Linked DNA regions of Breoghania sp. L-A4. The protein of the gene in region 2 interacts with the protein of the main gene of each other region in a pairwise test. Links are inferred from orthologs where the notes say so. Each region holds a gene or a part of one and is shown on either strand. Other genes may lie near its edges. The genes, in order: D1F64_RS12360 and ybgC.

Region 1 (3,007 bases), 1.6 Mb from region 2 along the record:
CGGACCGCCCGATAGTGCAATCGGGCTCCGATACCTACTCAAGAGGAAAGTCCATGTTTGATTTGACGGGAAAGACAGCGCTGGTAACCGGCGCGACCGGCGGCATCGGCGAGGCCATCGCGCGGGCGCTGCACGGGCGCGGCGCCACGGTGACCCTGTCGGGCACCCGTGTGGAGAAGCTGGAAGCGCTGGCCGCGGATCTCGGTGACCGCGTGCATGTGGTATCCGCGAATCTCGCCGACCGCGCCGATGTGGACGGCCTCGTGCCAGCGGCCGAGACGGCCATGGGCGGGCTGGATATTCTGGTCAACAATGCCGGCATCACCCGCGACAACCTGTTCATGCGGATGAAGGACGAGGATTGGGACCAGGTGCTCGAAGTCGACCTGACGTCGGTGTTCCGTCTGTCGCGCTCGGCGATCAAGGGCATGATGAAGCGCCGCCACGGCCGCATCATCAACATCACCTCGGTGGTTGGCGTTACCGGCAATCCCGGTCAGGTCAATTATTCCGCGGCCAAGGCGGGCCTGATCGGCATGACCAAATCGATCGCCCGCGAGGTCTCCTCGCGCAACATCACCGCGAACGCGGTCGCGCCCGGCTTCATCGAAACCGCGATGACCGATGTGCTGAACGAGAAGCAGCGTGAAACGATTCTGAAGAGCGTGCCTGCCGGGCGTCTCGGATCGAGCGACGAAATCGCTGCCGCCGTCGTCTATCTCGCCAGCAACGAGGCCGCGTATGTGACCGGCCAGACGTTGCATGTGAATGGGGGCATGGCAATGATATGATTGGAGAAATCCTCCAATCTCAAGGGGCCGCCGGACACCGTGTCAGGCCGGCCTTGCGCGACTGGTCAAGGTTGGGAAAGTATGGTACCAACCCGCCGGCCAATCAACGGGACCAATGTTGGACTGCGCCAGAGGCAAGTCGGTCCGGTGAATGAGCGCAATGGATGCACCGTCATCGGGTCTCACACACACGGGTCTGGAACGTACACTTCTGATTTCCTAAGTCGGGGATCATCCGCTAAACATGTATCTTGAAGACCACCAAGGAATTCCAAAATGAGCGATATCGCGGAACGGGTTAAGAAGATCGTCATCGAGCATCTCGGCGTTGAAGCCGAGAAAGTGACCGACAACGCCAGCTTCATCGACGATCTTGGCGCCGACAGCCTCGACAACGTTGAGCTGGTCATGGCTTTTGAAGAAGAGTTCGGCGTCGAAATCCCCGACGATGCCGCCGAGACGATCCAGACGGTTGGCGACGCCGTCAGCTTTCTCGAAAAGAACTCTGCATAACAATAATACAAGGTCGGGCGCACGGATTGTGTCCGGGCGCACCGGGAATGGTTGTCATGAGGCGTGTCGTCGTCACTGGTTTGGGTATGGTCTCGCCGCTTGCAAACGGCGTGGAGGCCACCTGGTCACGAATCCTGGAAGGGCGGAGCGGAGCCGCAAAAGTCGAATCATGCGAGGTTTCGGATCTCGCGTGTCAGATTGCGTGCGAAGTTCCTCGTGGCGACGGCACCGACGGGACGTTCAATCCCGACGCCATCATGCCGGTCAAGGAACAGCGCAAGGTCGATGATTTCATCATCTACGCTGTTGCCGCGGCCGACGAGGCTCTGGCCGATGCGAACTGGAAGCCGGAGGAATACGAAGATCAAATTCGTACCGGCGTCCTCATCGGGTCCGGAATCGGTGGTCTCCTGGGCATCGAGGAAGCGGCGCATACCCTCAAGGAAAAGGGGCCGCGCCGCATCAGCCCATTTTTCATTCCGGGCCGTCTGATCAATCTGGCGTCGGGTCATGTGTCCATCCGGCACGGACTCAAGGGCCCGAACCACGCCGTGGTAACGGCATGCTCCACCGGCGCCCACGCCGTGGGCGACGCCGCGCGGCTGATCGGCTACGGCGACGCTGACGTGATGGTCGCAGGCGGTGCGGAATCCCCGATTGGACGATTGGCGCTTGCGGGCTTCGCCGCCTGCCGCGCGCTGTCGACCGGTTTCAACGACGATCCAGCCCGCGGTTCGCGCCCCTATGACAAGGACCGCGACGGTTTCGTCATGGGCGAGGGCGCCGGCGTTGTCGTTCTTGAAGAATACGAACACGCCAAGGCGCGCGGCGCGAAGATCTATGCCGAGGTCATCGGCTACGGTCTCTCGGGCGATGCCTATCATATCACCGCACCCGCCGAAGACGGCGACGGCGCGTTCCGCTGCATGTCCGCGGCACTGAATCGCGCCGGCATCGAGCCGTCCCAGATCGACTATGTCAACGCGCACGGCACATCCACACCTTTGGGTGACGAGATCGAATTGCGCGCCGTGACCCGCCTGATGGGCGATGCGGTCTCCAAGCTGACAATGTCCTCGACCAAATCGTCGATCGGCCATCTGCTGGGTGCCGCCGGCGCGGTCGAAACGATTTTCTCGGTTCTCGCCATTCGCGACAATGTCGCGCCGCCGACGATCAATCTCGACAATCCGTCGGTCGAAACCGAGATTGATCTGGTGCCACACACAGCGAAGCCGAAGCAGATCGACATCGCCTTGTCGAACTCCTTCGGTTTCGGCGGCACGAACGCTTCGCTGGTGTTCCGCCGCGTGACCGACTAGCAGTCCACACCCCGGTTTGCGTTCCGGCGGGTTCGCCTGAACGCGGATGCGATGGCTCCAAGCCTCGGCCGCTGCCGAAACTTCTTTCGGCGACCGGCGGAGGCTGGTACCGTGGCTTGCGTTTTGACGCCGACTCTCGCGGTTTCGCCATATTCATCAGGCACATCGGCGGGCGGCACAGGAACCGCTCATCGACTTCAAGACGGAACGACTGCGAGCACCATGCAGGACACGGATCAAGCCGCCAAAGCGAGCAACGACGACGAAGCCGCCGCACCGCCGCGGGTGGCTCCCAAGAGCCCGCGCGAGGCCATTCAGCCAGACAATGTTCCCGGTCCGCCGGCGCGCTCGCGTCACGTGCGCAATCCTGTCGTGGTGTTC
Region 2 (3,318 bases):
CACCTCAAAGCGCTCCGCCGCCGGAAGCGCCACGAGCCCCCATGCGAGAATGGCCAGATGACCCACCGCCGATGCCACGAACCCCGCGCGCATGGTCAGTTGCCCTGCTCCTCAAGCGTCACCAGACCGATGCGCGTGAATCCGGCCGCATTGATTCGTCCCATGATCCGCATCACCGTTCCGTAATCCGCGTCCCGGTCGCCGCGCACATAGATGCGCTCTTCGTACCCATTGGCGGCGATCGCGATCAGCTTTTCGACAATTTCCGTCGGATCGATTTCCGTATCCTGGATGAACACCCCACCGTCATTCTTCACCGAAATGGTGATCGGCTCGCTGTCACCTTGCAGCGGTTTGGCACGCGATTGGGGCAGATCAATGGGCACGCCAACCGTCAGCAGGGGCGCGGCCACCATGAAGATGATCAAGAGCACCAGCATCACGTCGACAAACGGCGTGACGTTGATCTCGCTCATTGGCTGATGACGGCGGCCGCGGCCGCGCCGCGAACTCCGTCCCCCGCCCGTTCCCATTTGTGCTCCCATGATTCAGTTCACATCCGTTCGTCGATTTGGCGGGACAGGATGGCGGAGAACTCGTCGGCAAAGCCTTCCAGCCGGCTGGCCAGCTTGCCGCTCTCACCGGAGAACTTGTTGTAGGCGATGACCGCGGGAATGGCCGCCAAGAGGCCAAGCGCGGTGGCGAACAGCGCTTCCGCGATGCCCGGCGCCACGACGGCCAGATTGGTGTTCTTGGACGCGGCAATGGCCTGGAACGCCGTCATGATGCCCCAGACCGTGCCGAACAGGCCGATGAACGGCGCAGCCGAACCCACCGTCGCCAGCACCAGGAGCCGTCCCTCCAGCCGCTCCATCTCGCGGGTGATGGTCACGTTCATCACCCGGTCGATGCGCTGCTGCAGGCTGTGGATCGCCGGACGGGCGCCTTCGTGGCTGCGCTTCCATTCGCGCATCGCGGCGACAAACAGCGCCGCCATGGCGTGGTTCGAGCGATTGGACAGTGTCTGGTAGAGATCCTCCAGCGACTGGCCCGACCAGAACACCGTCTCGAAGCGGTTCATCTGCCGGCGCGTGCGCGCATACAGGATGGCCTTGTCGACAATGATCGCCCAGCACCAGACGGACGCCACCATCAGTCCAACCATGACAAGCTGAACGACGATATGCGCTTCCAGAAACAGGGACAGAAAAGAAATATCGCCGTTGGGCGCGGCGAGTTCAGTTTGCGCAAAGGCTGCGGATATCATTCAAGGGACCTCTTGTCCGTGGCCAGCGCCGGGACATGGCTGGACCGTTCTTCGCTTCAAACCATCAACGGCTCAAACGCGCATCCGGCCTTCTCGCCTGCTTCTGTGGCGATGGAATTTGGCGAAACCGGGGCTGAATCGCGGGTTCCTGTCCGATCGACCCCTGCACCGGGCATGCGGCATCGCACGCAGATCCCGCGGCGAACACCACGTCTACAAAGCCATCGTTATGGTTACGGAAGACTTAAAATCGCGCCGGATCCAAGCGTTTCCCTTGGTCTTACGACGGAATTTCGCGCGATGACGGACGGAATGGCCACCTGGCCGGCTATTGCTGCAGGCGCGCTGCCAGGTCCTTCGGCATGCGGCGCGGTTTTCCCTCCGCGTTGATCACCGCCGCCGTGACCCGCGCCTTGATCAGCACCTCGGCCCCGCGCCGCACTTCCTGGGCAAGCACCAGCCGCGCGCCGCGCGCCTGCTCGCACACGGTGTGCACTTCGAGCACGTCATCGATGCGAGCGGGCTTGAGAAAATCGATGTCCATGTGCCGCACGGCAAACGCCAGACGCTCGCCGGCAAGGCCTGCGTCGAGTTGGTTGTGATGAATGCCGCACAGGCGCAGGAAATCGGAACGGCCCCGCTCCATGAACCGCAAGTACGACGCATGATAGACGACGCCGGAGAAATCCGTGTCCTCATAGTAGACGCGCACGGCCAGGAGGTGCCCCTCGCCGGTCAGGGCGCCGGCGAGATCCGGCCAGCGGTCATCGGGTCCGGTCATGCGTCCACTCCTCCTGTGTGCCGGGCGAACCCCGCCCATGGCATCGATCCCGCGTCATCCGGCAATCGGGCGGCCCCGTCAAGCCGCCCGGGTGTCTTCAGGCACCGATCGTCGCCGGGCGCCACCACCCGGCGCCGCAAGACAGACCATGGCCGGTTGTCTCCAAGTCCAACTCGCAAAAAAGATGATTATCGCGCCCGGCTTTGCTAAACCTGAGGCATCCGCAAAAACACCAAGGTCCTTTCAACGAGCACAAGCCATGCCAATTTTCCATCATCCGGCGCGCGCCGTCCTGTTTGTCGCGTACCTGTTCGCTGCCTTCGCACCGCCGGCCGCCCATGCGCAAAATGCGTCCGTGACCCTGTCCGGCGAGGTCTGGGTCGACAACTGGTTCCAATTCTACGCGAACGGCAAGAAAGTGGCCCAGGACAGCGTTTCGATCCGCACCGAACGTTCGTTCAACGCCGAGCGTTTCACCTTCAAGACCAAATTGCCGGTCACGCTTGCCTTCGAATTTCGCGATTTCATGCAGAATGAAACCGGGCTCGAATACATCGGCACCCGCCGGCAGCAGATGGGCGACGGCGGCGCAATCGCCCAGTTCACGGATACCAAGACAGGCAAGGTGATGGCGGTCACGAACAGTTCCTGGCGGTGTCTGACCGTGCAGCACGCGCCCGTCGACAAGTCGTGCGCCAGGGAGCGCAATCCGACCGTCAACAAGGGTGCATGCAAGCAAAAGGTCGTCAGCCGGCCGAGCAACTGGACCGCGCCGGGCTTCGACGACTCGCGCTGGCGCAAGGCCTCAACCCATTCGAAAAGCAGCGTGAGCCCGAAGGACGGCTACAACCGGATCCGCTGGTCGCGGTCGGCGAAATTCATCTGGGGCCCGGATCTCGAACGTGACAACATCGTGCTGTGCCGTCTGACGGTCGGGGATAGCGCGCCAAACGCAAAACGTCCGCCCGAAGACTTTCCGGGCGGACGATCTGTTCAACAGCCGCGGAGTGGTCAGGCGGCCTTGTCGTCGAGGAACGGATAATCCGTGTAGCCCTCGCGGCCACCGCCATAGAAGGTATCGCCGTCCCAGGCGTTGAGCGGAGCGTCCTTCTCCAGCCGCTCGGCCAGATCCGGGTTGGCGATATAGAGCTTGCCGAAGGCGACGAGATCCGCCCGGCCCTCTTCTACCGCATCCAGCGCCATCTGGCGGTCATAGCCGTTGTTGGCCATGTAAAGACCATCGAAGCGCGCTTTCAACGCCGCGAGATCC

Evidence for each region.
Region 1: the proteins of ybgC (region 2) and D1F64_RS12360 interact in binary tests that used the Escherichia coli proteins (3 or more experiments, as listed by UniProt). The link is inferred for Breoghania sp. L-A4 from one-to-one orthologs.

The regions. Positions count from the first base shown.
Region 1 is NZ_CP031841.1:2,699,895-2,702,901, reverse strand. The notes cover bases 1-2,685. They hold D1F64_RS12360 (acyl carrier protein), read left to right. Parts: upstream 1-1,067; coding sequence 1,068-1,304; downstream 1,305-2,685. Other genes in these bases: fabF (beta-ketoacyl-ACP synthase II), read left to right, coding at 1,361-2,626; fabG (3-oxoacyl-[acyl-carrier-protein] reductase), read left to right, coding at 54-791. In the rest of the region: endolytic transglycosylase MltG, read left to right, coding at 2,849-3,007. UniProt on the Escherichia coli protein: Carrier of the growing fatty acid chain in fatty acid biosynthesis.
Region 2 is NZ_CP031841.1:4,272,155-4,275,472, forward strand. Bases 323-3,318 are described here. They hold ybgC (tol-pal system-associated acyl-CoA thioesterase), read right to left. Parts: upstream 2,049-3,318; coding sequence 1,596-2,048; downstream 323-1,595. Other genes in these bases: tolR (protein TolR), read right to left, coding at 323-545; tolQ (protein TolQ), read right to left, coding at 554-1,267; D1F64_RS24025 (hypothetical protein), read left to right, coding at 2,086-3,090; D1F64_RS19545 (alkene reductase), read right to left, coding at 3,060-3,318. Also shown: D1F64_RS19520 (cell envelope biogenesis protein TolA), read right to left, coding at 1-93; more of tolR, read right to left, coding at 96-322.